2 regions of the Stenotrophomonas sp. 89682_Sma genome follow, and region 1 is predicted to be linked to the other one. Evidence: riboswitches for the same ligand, from Rfam matches in the RefSeq annotation. Region 1 holds a riboswitch; the other holds the start of a gene.
The links. Region 1 has a riboswitch for glycine ahead of ACZK29_RS19615 (trimeric intracellular cation channel family protein). Riboswitches for the same ligand answer to the same signal wherever they lie in the genome.

Region 1 (6,937 bases):
GCAGGTCCGCATGGCCGATGGCAGCGCGCTGGACTACGACAGCCTGCTGCTGGCCACCGGCGCCACCCACGCCTACTTCGGCAACGACCAATGGGCCGATGATGCGCCCGGCCTGAAGACGCTGGACGATGCCATCGCGCTTCGCCGCAAACTGCTGCTGGCCTTCGAACGTGCCGAGGCCGAACCGGACCCGGCAAAGAAAGCGGCGTGGCTGAGTTTCGCCATCGTCGGCGGCGGCCCTACCGGCGTCGAGCTGGCCGGCACCCTGGCCGAAATCGCGCGGCATACGCTGCGCAATGAATTCCGCCACATCGACCCGGCCAGCGCCAAGGTGCGACTGGTCGAGGCCGGTCCGCGCGTACTGTCCTCGTTCCCGGAAGTGCTTTCGCTGAAGGCGCGCCGGCAGCTGGAAAAGCTCGGCGTGGAAGTGCTGACGGGTACCCCGGTGAGCGACATCGACAGCCAGGGTTTCAAGCTCGGCGATCAGTTCGTGCCGGCACGCACCGTGGTGTGGGCCGCCGGCGTGGCCGCTTCACCACTGGCGCGCACGCTGGAGGTGCCGCTGGACCGCGCCGGGCGTGTGCAGGTGCAACCGGACCTGACCCTGCCCGGTCATCCCGAGCTGTTCGTGGCCGGCGACCTGGCGGCGCTGAACCAGGCCAACGGCAAGCCGGTACCCGGTGTGGCGCCCGCGGCCAAGCAGATGGGCAAGTACGTGGCCGAGGTCATCCGTGCGCGCCTGCACGGCACGCCCGAACCCGGTCCGTTCAAGTACGCCGACTACGGCAATCTGGCCACCATCGGCCGCATGGCCGCCATCGTGCACCTGGGCCGACTGCAGCTGTCGGGCATCCTGGCCTGGTGGTTCTGGCTGGCCGCGCACGTGTTCTTCCTGATCGGCTTCCGCAACCGCATCGTGGTACTGCTGAACTGGGCGGTGGCGTACTGGAGCTACCAGCGCAGCGCGCGCATCATCTTCGGCGATGACCAGGACGACCGGCGGCCCAGGCGCTAGGCCCCGGGCCCCGGCGGCCTTCACGCACGTGCTGCTAGCGTAAGCGGGTCGCTCATGGAATGAAGCCGCATGGACCTGCTGAAATGGTTGCCCGCCCTGATCGCGGTCGCCCTGCTCTCCGGCTGTCCTGCGGGGCAGTCGCAGGCGGAAGTCTCCGCCCACTCGCCAGCACCCTCTCCCTCTCCGCGCCTGTCACCCGGTACCTACTCGACCGAACGAGGATGGGGACAGCTGCTGCTTCAGGCACGCCCTGGCAGCACGGCGCTGCAGTTCCATCTGGAGACTGAATCCTCCGGCGCCGGATGCAGCCTGGCGGGCACGCTCGGCGACGATCTGCAGTCTGTCGCGGTGGATCCCGCACCTGGCGCAGCGCAATGCCTGCTCACGATGCAACCTACCGCCCAGGGCATCGAGATCGGTACGCGCACGGGCGATGCCTGCGCCGCCTACTGCGGCAGCAACGGAGGATTCAAGGGCCACTACCTTGTGGTGAGCGACCGTTGCATGACGGACAACGTTGCCGCCGCGCTGCGCAAGGCCGCTGAAAAGACCGCGCCGTATTCCGCCGCCGGCACCGCCAGCACGCTGGAAGCGCTCCAGGCGTCCTGCGCGGACACGCTTCCATTGAGCACGATCGCCGACATCAGGCTGGCGATCGCTTCGGCCCAGCATGAGGCAGGAAACAACGCGGCCTGCCAGGCCGCACTGTCGCCCTATGCCGAGGACGCCGCGCGCAGTGATGACGAACTTGCAGACGGAATGTCACCGGCTGCAGCGGACGAGTACGTCGCCCTCATCGCATCCGTGCGCGAAGCGCTGAAGTTGTGTGGACGCACCGCCAACGGCAGGGAGAACAACCCATGAGCACGGCACCGCAGGATCGCCCGCAGCTCAGTGATGCGCAGCTGCGCACACTGGCCTACTTCGCCATCGGCGTGGCGTCCGAGGGCAGCAACGCCGGCCGCAATGTGGCCTATCAGCTGTCCTTCGCCGGCAACATCAGCGGCAATGTCATGACGCCGGTGGGCAACAGTGGTTTCTCCATCGGCACGCTGCAGACCGATCTGGGCCAGCACCCGGAGGTGGCGACCCAGCTGGTGGACGCCTATCAGCGCTGGGCACGCCAGCAGCAGCCCTCGCTGGAGCTTGATGCACGCCAGCGGCAGCAGACGGTTTCCGACCTGCAGCGCGATGGCGACGGCATCAGGGCGCAGAACGGGCGCGCCCTGGATGGGACCATCCGCGGCCATCTGAACACCTTTCTCGCATCCAGCGACGGTGTTGCGTTCGTGCATGCACACGATGTCAGCCAGGTCGACCGCCTGCTCCGCCACGGCGATGGCCGCCGGGATCCTGGCGGCGCGATGCAGCAGCTGCGCGGCACCGACCTGTACCAGCATGCGTCGCTGGATGACCAGGCCAAGCTCGCCACCATGCTGATGAAGCTGGAGAACCAGGCAGGGTTGAGCCGCTATCCAGGCGTTCTGCGATCGATTGCCAGCGGCGACCTGGCCAGCGTGGATGACGTCAAGACACGGATCGACGGCATGCTTCCCAACCGCGTCGTACGCGGCAGGGAACAGCCCGACTACCTGGAAAGCGGCGTTGAGCACGCCCTGAAGGGCACCGAGGTCTTCAACCGGTTGCGGGCCGCAGGGCCGGGCAATCCGATGCGCGATGTGTTCGCCGGTGTTTCCGCCGACCCGCTGGCCAGCCCGGTGGCGCTGGCCGCCGATCGTGCACATCCCGAGGCCCTGCATCGTTACGAGGTGGTCAAGACCCTGTTCCTGCAGAACACCGAGGCACCGGCCTACCTCGATGCCCTGCAGCACGGGCGCTCACATGCTTGGGGCCGCCCGCAGGCGGCAGGCAACTCGCCGGCCACCGCCGGCCTGTACGCCTCCGGCGATGATCTGGTGATCTGGAACCGGGATGGTCGCGGCCACGCCTTCATCGATGGCCAGTGGTCCACCGTGCCGCGTGCGGAACTGCATCGCCAGCAGAATGCCGACGGCTCCATCGACCTCAACCGCGCCCCGCGCAACGGGATGCCCGAACAGCTGCTGCACGTCGAACCCGCACAACCGGAGCGACGGCGAGCCGCGCTTTCCGACCCGCTGCTGCAACAGGCCGAGGAGGCGGTACGACGCCTGCAAGACAGCCAGGCCCAGCCTTTCGGCGAGAACGCGCAACGCCTTGCAGCCAGTTCGACCTGCCTGGCCCGCGAGGCCGGGCTGACACGCATCGACCATGTCGTGCTGGGCGCCTCGCCTTCGCAGGACGGCAGGGCGGAAACGCTCTTCGTCGTGCAGGGCGATCCGTCCGACCCGGCCCATCTCAGGGCACAGATGCCGGCCGCGCAGGCATTTGCCACCCCTGTGGACACGTCATTGGCGCAGCTGCAGTCGCTGAATGACGCACATCGACAGACCGATGCGCGGTCCCGGCAGGAGGAGCAGGATCACCAGAGCACCCTGTCCCAGCAGGCGCGGTCAGTCTGATCCGCGTCCATGCGACGGTCGGGGCGGGCAGTACCCTTGGGCCCGAGCCGTGCCGGCGATCTGCCGTGAAGACCAGTGCCGGGTGATCCAGATGGTCAATGCTGCCGAGCTCAGGTGCCAGCGCAGCATGCTGTGGCGTGGATGGTGCCCGAGGTGGACGCGTGCGATCCAGGAAGCTTCGAGTTCGACATCGGGCACGTTCACCTTCGCATTCACTCCCACGTGGCGCGCCATGAATCGCCATGGATCCATCGGTACGTGGTGGGCGTAGCTCGCAGCACCACACGCGCCGTCGCTCCGCGTGGAATCGACAGGTTGCGGCCGGCCCTCGGTCGCGACCAATCCCAGCAGATACACCAGGCCCGGCAGCAGGGCCAGGAAGGTCAACAACAGAAGCAGCGCAATCCACGCCCGGGCCGCGGCACGCATCGGTCACTGCGCCTTCGGCTTCGGATACCACAATGCGTTGACGATGACCCAGCGCTGGTCGAAACGGCCCATGTGGAAGTAGTCGACAAACCATGGGGTTTCCAGTCGCACCGAGGCGGCGTTGCCGGTTACATCCAGCACGGTGCAGCGGCGGTCCCATTGCTCCTTCGGGGTCTTCAGCGCGCCCTGCTTCGTCAGTGAGACCAGCTCTTCCTTCGACATCCGGCGCAGGCCGAGGCGCTCATCGGGTGTATCACCGAGGACTGCGCGCTTGGCCAGGTCCGGGTGCAGGGACCGGGCGACGCGCTGTGGGTCCGCCTCCAGCTGGCCGTCGACGTAGTCATGGCAGGTGGCTTCGATGGCCGCGATGGTGGCCGGGTCGGCGGCGGGACTTGTGGCTGCGGAGAGGGCGAACAGCAGGGCGATCGTGGACATCCGGGTCTCCAGCGCTGAGAGCTGGACGATCATGGCATGTGCAGGGCGCATCCACGCATGGCGTGGATCTACCGTAGGGCCGAGCCCCTGCCCGGGTCCTGCAACGGGCAGGCGGAACAGCAGCCGAGCGCGGGCTCGGCTCTACAGAAGCCGGGCGTCCAAGGCCTGCAGCCAGGCCAGCTTGCGCTCGCGCGGCTGCTGCTTGAGTTGCCATTCGGCGCGCGAGGCGGCGGCACGGTCCGGGTATTCGCGCACGGCCAGCACGCGCAATGGCGGCCGGGCCCGGGTGTAGCGCGCGCCCTTGCCCGCCTGGTGGGCGGCGAAGCGCGCGTCCACGTCGGTGCTGATACCCGCGTAGTAGCTGCCATCACGGCATTCGAGCAGGTACAGGAACCACGGGCGGGGGGACGGGGGCATGCCGGGATTATGCCGTGCTGCACTGCAGCGGATATACTGGCGGCCGAATGCAGGAGAGAGGCGCCGCGCTGGCGCCCGCCGAAGGCGCAGGCTCCCATGATCGCTCAGGCCGGTGGGCTGGAATCCCACCAACCATGCATTCGACTCGCCGAGCTGGAGAGAGGTCACCGGGCACGCCCGGGACGATCCGCCGAAGGGGCACGCGGCCCACACCGCTGAACTCTCAGGCAAAAGGACAGCGGGAGCGGCACCGGTCATCGTCATCCCGTCATTGCGCAGGCAGTGGCGGTAGTCGCGCATGGCCGGCCCCACCGCGCCCGGAGCCTGCCCCATGCTGCTGTCCATCATCTACCTGATCGCCATTTCCGCTGAAGCCATGACCGGCGCGCTGTCCGCCGGCCGCCGCCGCATGGACCTGTTCGGCGTGGTCATGATCGCCTGCGTCACCGCCCTCGGTGGTGGTTCGCTGCGCGACATCCTGCTCGGCCACTACCCGCTGGGCTGGGTGAAGCATCCCGAGTACCTGGGCTTCACCGTGTGCGCGGCGCTGATCGCTACCTGGGTGGCCCGCTGGATGCACCACTTCCGCCGCACCTTCCTGGTGCTGGACGGGCTGGGCCTGATCGCCTTCACCCTGATCGGCTGCTCGATCGCACGCGAGGCCGGCCATGCCACCCCCATCGTGCTGATCGCCGGCATGCTGACCGGTGCGTTCGGCGGCGTGCTGCGCGACATCCTCTGCAACGAAGTACCGCTGATCTTCCAGAAGGAGCTGTACGCGATCATCGCGCTGCTGACCGGCGCCGCCTACCTGTTACTGCTGCACTGGGGCGTAGCCGACGCCACCGCGATCCTGTGCTGCCTCGGCGGCGGCTTCGCGTTGCGCCTGCTGGCGATCCACTACCGCTGGGAAATGCCGAAGTTCGTGTACCACGACGAAGTGCATTGAACGATAGCGTGTTCGCCGGGCATGGCCCGGCGCTACCCTTCGCGCGCTGCACCACCCCGGCGATGTACCTGGCGCTGTCGCACATACGCAGCGCCAGGCGCATCGCCGGTGCGGACGGGCCGGCCTCCAACTCCGACCGACCCTGATCGCGGCCGCACCCCCGCAGGCGCTGGCCGCCATCCACACACGTGCCGCACTCAGGCGGCTTCCATCAGGCTGCTTCGGACACCTTCACTTCGCGGCGGGCGCGCACGGCCGCGGCCAGTCGCTCCAGCACCGTCACGGTGGTGTCCCAGTCGATGCAGCCGTCGGTGATGCTCTGGCCGTAGACCAGCGGCTGGCCTTCCACCAGTTCCTGGCGGCCGCCGACCAGATGGCTTTCGATCATCACACCGACGATGCGCTGTTCACCGTCTTCCAACTGAACGGCGATGTCCTCGATCACCTTCGGCTGGTTGTCCGGGTTCTTCAGGCTGTTGGCATGGCTGGCGTCGATCATCAGGCGGGTCGGCAGCTTGGCCTTGGCCAGCGCCTGGCAGGCCTCGGCGACGCTGCCCGCATCGTAGTTCGGCTGCTTGCCGCCGCGCAGGATCACATGGCAATCCGGGTTGCCGGTGGTCGACACGATGGCGGTGCCGCCCTGCTTGGTGACCGACAGGAAGTGATGCGGATTGGAGGCCGCACCCACCGCGTCGGCGGCGATCTTCACGTTGCCATCGGTGCCGTTCTTGAAACCGACCGGGCACGACAGCCCCGAGGCCAGTTCGCGGTGCACCTGGCTTTCGGTGGTGCGCGCACCAATGGCGCCCCAGGCCACCAGATCGGCAATGTACTGCGGCGAGATCACGTCGAGGAACTCGACGCCGGCCGGCAGGCCCAGCTTGTTGATGTCGCGCAGCAGACCACGGGCGATGCGCAGGCCCTTGTCGATCCTGAAGCTGCCATCCAGGTCCGGATCGTTGATCAGGCCCTTCCAGCCCACCGTGGTACGCGGCTTCTCGAAGTACACGCGCATGACGATTTCCAGCTCGCCGGCCAGCGCATCACGCAGCGGCTTCAGGCGCTGGGCGTATTCGATGGCGGCGTGCGGGTCGTGGATCGAGCACGGGCCGACCACCACCGCCAGGCGGTCGTCACGGCCATGCAGGATCTGGTGCAGGGCCGCGCGCGAGGCGCTGACGGTGTCGGAGG
Region 2 (6,937 bases), 720 kb from region 1:
CCACCGGCGGCCAGTACTTGCTCTGCTTCAGGCTGGCCAGCGGGAAGGCGGCCAGTTCGCGCGGGTAGGCGTGGGTCCACTCGCTGGCGGTCACCGCGGTCGCGGTGTGCGGCGCGTTCTTCAGCGGGTTGTCCTCGCGGTCCAGGCGGCCGTCTTCGATCGCGGTGATTTCCTCGCGGATCTGGATCATCGCGTTGATGAAGCGGTCCAGCTCGTGCAGCGACTCGCTCTCGGTCGGTTCGACCATCAGCGTGCCAGCCACCGGGAAGCTCAGGGTCGGGGCATGGAAGCCGAAGTCGATCAGGCGCTTGGCCACGTCCTCGGCGCCGATGCCGCTGGTCTTCTCCAGCGGGCGCACGTCCAGGATGCACTCATGCGCCACCAGGCCGTTGCGGCCGGTGTACAGGGTCTTGAAGTGCGGGGCCAGGCGCTTGGCGATGTAGTTGGCGTTGAGCTGCGCGACCTGTGTGGCCTTGCGCAGGCCTTCACGGCCCATCATCGCGATGTACATCCAGCTGATCGGCAGGATCGAGGCACTGCCGAAGCTGGCGGCGCTGACCATGCCGACCGGACCGTTGTCACCCAGCTTGCCCGGCAGGAACGGGGCCAGGTGCTCCTTGACCGCGCACGGGCCGACGCCCGGGCCACCACCGCCGTGCGGGATGCAGAAGGTCTTGTGCAGGTTCAGGTGTGAAACGTCCGAACCCCACTTGCCCGGCTTGGCCACGCCCACCAGGGCGTTCATGTTGGCGCCGTCGGTGTACACCTGGCCGCCGTGCTTGTGGATGATCTCGCAGATCTCGACCACCTCTTCCTCGAACACGCCGTGCGTGGACGGGTAGGTCATCATGATCGCGGCCAGGCGGTCGCTGTACTTCTCGGCGTTGAGGCGGATGTCCTCGACGTCAACGTTGCCGTTGGCGTCGGTCTTGGTCACCACGACCTTCATGCCGCACATCTGCGCCGAAGCCGGGTTGGTGCCATGTGCCGAATCCGGGATCAGGCAGATGTCGCGGTGGCCCTCGCCGCGCGAGCGGTGGTAGGCGCGGATCGCCAGCAGGCCGGCGTACTCACCCTGCGCGCCGGAATTCGGTTGCAGGCTGACTGCGTCGTAGCCGGTGCATTCGACCAGCATCGCTTCCAGCGTGTCGATCAGTTCCTTGTAGCCCAGCGCCTGGTCGGCCGGCACCAGCGGGTGGATCTGCGAGAACTCCGGCCAGGTCACCGGAATCATCTCGGCGGTGGCGTTGAGCTTCATGGTGCACGAACCCAGCGGGATCATCGTGCGATCCATCGCCAGGTCCTTGTCGGCCAGCGAACGCAGGTAGCGCAGCAGCTCGTGCTCGCTGTGGTGGGTGTTGAACACCGGGTGGGTCAGGAACGCGGACTGGCGCAGCAGGCCGGCCGGCAGCGCGTCGGCGGTGCTGGCATCCAGCGCGTCGACGTCCAGCGAGGCACCGAACACGGCCGCCACGGCAACGATGTCGGCGCGGGTGGTGGTTTCGTCCAGGCTGATGCCGACCGAGTCGCTGTCGATCGCGCGCAGGTTGTAGCCGGCGGCGCGGGCCTTGGCATGGATCTCATCGGCATGCACGCCGGTGACATGCAGGGTGTCGAAGAAATCGCCACCGACCTGCACGCCGGCATTGCGCAGCGCTGCGGCCAGGATCGAGGCCAGGCGATGGGTGCGGCGGGCAATGCGGGTCAGGCCTTCCGGGCCGTGGTAAACGGCGTACATCGAGGCCATCACCGCCAGCAGCACCTGCGCGGTACAGATGTTGGAAGTCGCCTTCTCGCGGCGGATGTGCTGCTCGCGGGTCTGCAGGGTCAGGCGGTAGGCCGGGTTGCCCTGGGCATCGACCGAAACACCGATCAGGCGGCCCGGCATCGAGCGCTTGTAGGCGTCACGGCAGGCCATGAAGGCGGCGTGCGGGCCACCGAAGCCGAACGGCACGCCGAAACGCTGGCTGTTGCCGACCACGATGTCCGCGCCCCATTCGCCCGGGGCGGCCAGCAGGGTCAGGGCCAGCAGGTCGGTGGCCACGGCCACCAGGCCGCCGCGTGCGTGCACGGCATCGACCAGCGCCTTGTAGTCGCCCACCTGGCCGAAGGTATCCGGATACTGCAGCAGCAGGCCGAAGGCTTCCGCTTCCAGCGCTTCGGCCGGGGTGCCGACGCGCAGCACGATGCCCATGGGCTCGGCGCGGGTACGCAGCAGTTCCAGCGTCTGCGGATGCACGGCGTCGTGCACGAAGAAGGTGTCCGACTTGGACTTGGCCGAACGCTTGGCCAGGGTCATCGCTTCAGCAGCGGCGGTGGCTTCGTCCAGCAGCGAGGCGTTGGCGATTTCCATGCCGGTCAGGTCGGCGCACAGGGTCTGGAAGTTGATCAGCGCTTCCATGCGGCCCTGCGAGATTTCCGCCTGGTACGGGGTGTAGGCGGTATACCAGGCAGGGTTTTCCAGGATGTTGCGCAGGATCACGTTCGGCGTGTGGGTGCCGTAGTAGCCCTGGCCGATGAAGCTGCGCAGCACGGTGTTCTTGTCGGCGATCGCACGGATCTTCGCCAGTGCCTGCACTTCGGTCATCGACTCCGGCAGCGCCAGCGGCGCCGGCGACTTGATCTTGGCCGGCACGATGGCATCGGTCATCGCATCCAGCGACGCGTGGCCGACGACGTCGAGCATCTGCGCGATCTCGGCGTCGTTGGGGCCGATGTGGCGCTCGACGAACGCGTTGTGGTGCTCGAGCTCACGCAGGGAAGGGGTGTTCTGGGACATGGCGAAGGATCCGTCAGGAAAGGGCACACGCACGGGCACAAGCCGCCGGCTGGCGGTCTGCGGGGCGCCCCTCTGTCCTTTTGCCTGAGAGTTTGGAAGCGCGGAAAACCGCAACTTCGTGCCCCTTCGGCGCCGGATCGAACCGGTCTCTCCAGAGTTGTGTTACGGGTGGTATCGGGCCTGAGCGATTACGGGCGTTGCGCCTTCGGCAGCGGTGTTCCGCTTCTCCCACCGTGTTGCCCGCCGATTATAGCCCGTTGCGGGCCCGCCGGCCGCCTCCGGGCATGGCCGCCGCGCCTGAATGGCCGATGGCCCGGCCGTGCGTTTTGTGCAGTGCTGCATGGCATCAAGCGCAATCCCCACCTATGATGGGCGGATACCCGAATTCATCTGGCGCCGTCCCCGTTGCTGCGGGACCGGCGCCCGCCGTGCGTGCCCCGCATGGCCCTGCCGGACGCTTCCTCCATGACCGCCGCTGTTGCCCCCTCCACCCGCCGCATGGCCCTGCTGCTTGCCGGCCTGGCCATGTTCGGCCCGTTCTCGATCGACACCATCTTCCCGGCATTCCCGCAGCTGGCCCAGCGCCTGGCGGTGGACGAGGTGGCGGTGCAGCAGACCATCAGCGTGTACCTGCTGTTCTACGGCCTGATGAGCCTGGCACACGGCCCGCTGTCCGACGCCTGGGGCCGCAAGCGGGTGATCCTCGGTGGCCTGGTGGTGTTCGTCGGCGCCTCGGTCGGTTGTGCGCTGTCCACCGACCTGACCACGCTGCTGGCGTTCCGCGCGCTGCAGGGCCTGTCGGCGGGTGTCGGCATGATCGTCGGCCGCGCGGTGATCCGCGACCTGTACCACGGCCACGATGCCCAGCGGCTGATGAGCCAGGTGTCGATGCTGTTCGGCATCGCCCCGGCCATCGCACCGATCATCGGTGGCTGGATCCTGCTCAGTGGCGCAGGTTGGCCGCTGATCTTCTGGTTCCTGGTGGTGTTCGGGCTGGTGCTGTTGGCGGCCACCGCGCGCTTCCTGCCGGAAACCCATCCGGTCGAGGCGCGGGTGCCGCTGTCGCCGCGCGTGCTGCTGCGTGACTACGTGCGCATCGGCTTCAACCCGCGCTTCCTGCGCCTGGCGCTGGCCGGCAGCATCGGTTTCGGCGGCATCTTCCTGTACATCTCCTCGGCGCCGGTGTTCGTGATGCAGCACCTGCACCTGGGCGAGGGCGGTTTCGCCTGGTTGTTCATTCCCACCATCGGCGGCATGACCACCGGCTCGTTCCTGTCCGGGCGCATGGCCGGGCACACCACGCCCACCCGCCAGGTCGCCATCGGTTTCAGCCTGTGCGCGCTGTCGGCGCTGCTGAATGTCGGCTACGTGGCGCTGTCGCCGCAGTTCGTGCTGCCGTGGGCAGTGCTGCCGATCTTCCTGGGCGGCATGGGCATGTCGCTGATCTTCCCGATCCTGGCCCTGGCGGTGCTGGACATGTACCCGCACCAGCGTGGCCTGGCGTCGTCGCTGCAGGCCTTCGTGCAGCTGATGATCAGCACGGTGGTGGCCGGCGTGGTGTCGCCGCTGCTCAGTGCCAGCCCGCTGCACCTGGCGCTGGGCCAGGCCGCGTTCTTCGCTGCCGGCTTCGTGTTCTGGTACTGGGAACACCAGCGTGAACGCGCGGCGCAGGCAGCCTGCACGGGCCATTGAGCAGCGCGCAGGGGTAGGGCAGGCCGCGATGCCCGCAACGCTTGCGGCGAGGAACGACCGGACTAGGCTGGGCACTCCAGCCAGCCGGTGCGTGGATGCACGACAGCCAGCCGATCCGATGTCGTTACGTGAGGTTCCCCCATGGCTGCGCAGCAGACCTACCGCCTGTTCGAGGTGGCGCTGAAGGAGCGCCGCGTTCTTTCCCCTTCCCTGGACCGCATGGTGTTCACCGGTGCCGACGTGGCGCGGATGAAGACCGAAGGCCCGGATCAGCGCATCAAGGTGTTCTTCCCCCTGCCCGGCCAGGACGTGCCGCAGGTGCCCAGCGGCGAGGATTGGTATCCGCGCTACCGGGCGCTGCCGGACGATCAGCGCCCGCCGATGCGCACCTACACCATCCGCCAGCTGCGTCCCGAGCAGGGCGAGGTCGACGTTGATTTCGTGCTGCATGGCGAGACGGGACCGGCCTCGCGCTGGGCCATCCACGCGCGGCCGGGCGACCGCGTAGTGCTGCTGGCCCCCGATGCCGACTGTGCCGACAGCAGCGAAGGCTGGGAATGGAAACCGCCGGCGGGTGTCGGCCAGGTGCTGCTGGTGGCGGATGAAACCGCGCTGCCGGCAGTGGCTGGCATCCTCGAGGAACTGGCCGCGCTGGCCGATCCGCCACGCACGCTGGCGCTGCTGGAAGTGGCGCAGGCCGGCGACGCGGTGCCGCTGAAGGCGCCGTCCACGGCCGAGCTGGTCTGGTTGCCGCGTGGTCAGGCGGCCCACGGCCAGCCGCTGCTGCAGGCGGTCCAGACGCGGCTGGCAGCGGTCTCGGCGGTGTCTGTCGGTGACGAACTGGAGGAGATCGATGTCGACGCGCAGATCCTCTGGGAGCAGGCCGATGCCAGCGTCGCCGGGCCGCTGTATGCCTGGGTGGCAGGCGAGGCGGGGGCGGTGATGGCGATCCGTCGCCACCTGGTCCGTGATTGCGGGCTGGACCGCCGCGCGATCACCTTCATGGGCTACTGGCGGCACGGCAAAGTGCTGGACTGAGGGGCGTGAAGCGGTGCTGCGGGCGGGGTGCGCTATCCTTGCGCCCCCCTATCGCAGCGGTACCGCACCATGTCCACCAGCTCCAAGACCCGCCGCGACCAGCGCCGTCGCCAGGAAAAGCAGGCCGCCAACAAGGCCGCTGCCCAGGCTTCGCCGGTGGAGCCGCATGCGGAACTGCGCGATGCACAGCGCACCCTGCTGGCCGGTGTCGTGCGCCGCGACGGCGAATGGGTGCTGGGCATGGATGGCCGAATTGCCGGCCACAGCGAGAGCGCTGCGCAGGTGCTGGCGCTGATCATGCAGGCCGGTGAGCTGCACGAACGCAATGGCACGCCGGTGCGCCTGGTGTACTCCGACGCACTGCGCGATGCCGCACAGGCCGAAGCCAGGGAGAAGGGCCAGACCTTCGACGAATTCAAGGCCGAGCTGGCCGCGGCGATGGCGGCGAAGAAGAACAGCTGATCGCTGTTGCGGTAGAGCCGGCCGCTGGCCGGCTACCAGACGGATTTCCACCGTGCAGTTGCCGGCCAGCGGCCGGCACTACCGGAAAGGGGCGGAACCTTGCGGACCCGCCCCTTCTTTCATTTCGCCGCCGGGGCCGCGTTGGCCTGCCAGCCGCACATCTGGCCTTCGTTCTGCTGCTTCAGCCACTCGTTGACCGGCGTGAAGTACTCGATCATCGGGCCGGCATCGAGCTTGTCGGTACCGGTCAGCTCCTTCAACGTGGCCTGCCACGGCTGGCTGGCACCCTTGCTCAGCATTGCCCAGTACTTCTGGCCGGCTTCCTTGTTGCCGTAGAAGGTGCACTCATGCAGCGGGCCCTTGTAGCCCGACGCGTCGCACAGGCCCTTGTAGAACTGGAACTGCAGGATGCGCGCCAGGAAGTAGCGGGTGTAGGGGGTGTTGCCCGGCACGTGGTACTTCGCGCCCGGGTCGAAGAACTCCTCGCCACGGGTGCTGGCCGGGGCCACACCCTGGTACTTGGCCTTCAGGTCCCACCACGCCTTGTTGTAGTTGTCGGCGGTGATGGAACCGTCGAACACACCCCAGCGCCAACGGTCGATCATCAGGCCGAACGGCAGGAACGACACACCGGACAGTGCCATGCGCATCTGGTTGTTGATGACCGCCTCGCGGCTCTCGGTCGGCGCGTCGACCAGGCCGATCGAGCTGAGGTACTTGGGCGTCATCGCCAGTACGATGGTGTCGCCGATCGCTTCGTGGAAGCCATCGTTGGCACCTCCCTGGAACAGCGGCGGCAGCGGGTTGTAGGCCAGGTCGTAATAGATGTGGCCCAGCTCGTGGTAGATGGTGGTGAAGTTTTCTTCGTTCGGCTTGATGCACATCTTGGTGCGCACGTCGCCTTCCATGTTCATGTCCCAGGCGCTGGCGTGGCAGACCACGTCGCGGTCATCGGGCTTGATGAAC

Region 2: it holds a riboswitch for glycine, as region 1 does, so the genes downstream of both, gcvP (aminomethyl-transferring glycine dehydrogenase) here and ACZK29_RS19615 (trimeric intracellular cation channel family protein) in region 1, are expected to answer to the same signal.

Annotation. Positions count from the first base shown of each region.
Region 1 covers NZ_CM151147.1:4,251,188-4,258,124, forward strand. Annotated here, with positions in the region: gene ACZK29_RS19585 (NAD(P)/FAD-dependent oxidoreductase) at 1-1,015, shown strand, start outside; gene ACZK29_RS19590 (hypothetical protein) at 1,085-1,879, shown strand; gene ACZK29_RS19595 (XVIPCD domain-containing protein) at 1,876-3,516, shown strand; gene ACZK29_RS19600 (hypothetical protein) at 3,508-3,945, opposite strand; gene ACZK29_RS19605 (nuclear transport factor 2 family protein) at 3,949-4,380, opposite strand; gene ACZK29_RS19610 (GIY-YIG nuclease family protein) at 4,522-4,797, opposite strand; glycine riboswitch at 4,838-4,927, shown strand; glycine riboswitch at 4,941-5,044, shown strand; gene ACZK29_RS19615 (trimeric intracellular cation channel family protein) at 5,129-5,746, shown strand; gene ACZK29_RS19620 (3-deoxy-7-phosphoheptulonate synthase) at 5,958-6,937, opposite strand, start outside.
Region 2 covers NZ_CM151147.1:3,526,273-3,533,209, reverse strand. Annotated here, with positions in the region: gene gcvP (aminomethyl-transferring glycine dehydrogenase) at 1-2,779, opposite strand, end outside; glycine riboswitch at 2,842-2,944, opposite strand; gene ACZK29_RS16425 (multidrug effflux MFS transporter) at 3,245-4,471, shown strand; gene ACZK29_RS16420 (siderophore-interacting protein) at 4,613-5,509, shown strand; gene ACZK29_RS16415 (hypothetical protein) at 5,579-5,971, shown strand; gene ACZK29_RS16410 (M2 family metallopeptidase) at 6,091-6,937, opposite strand, start outside.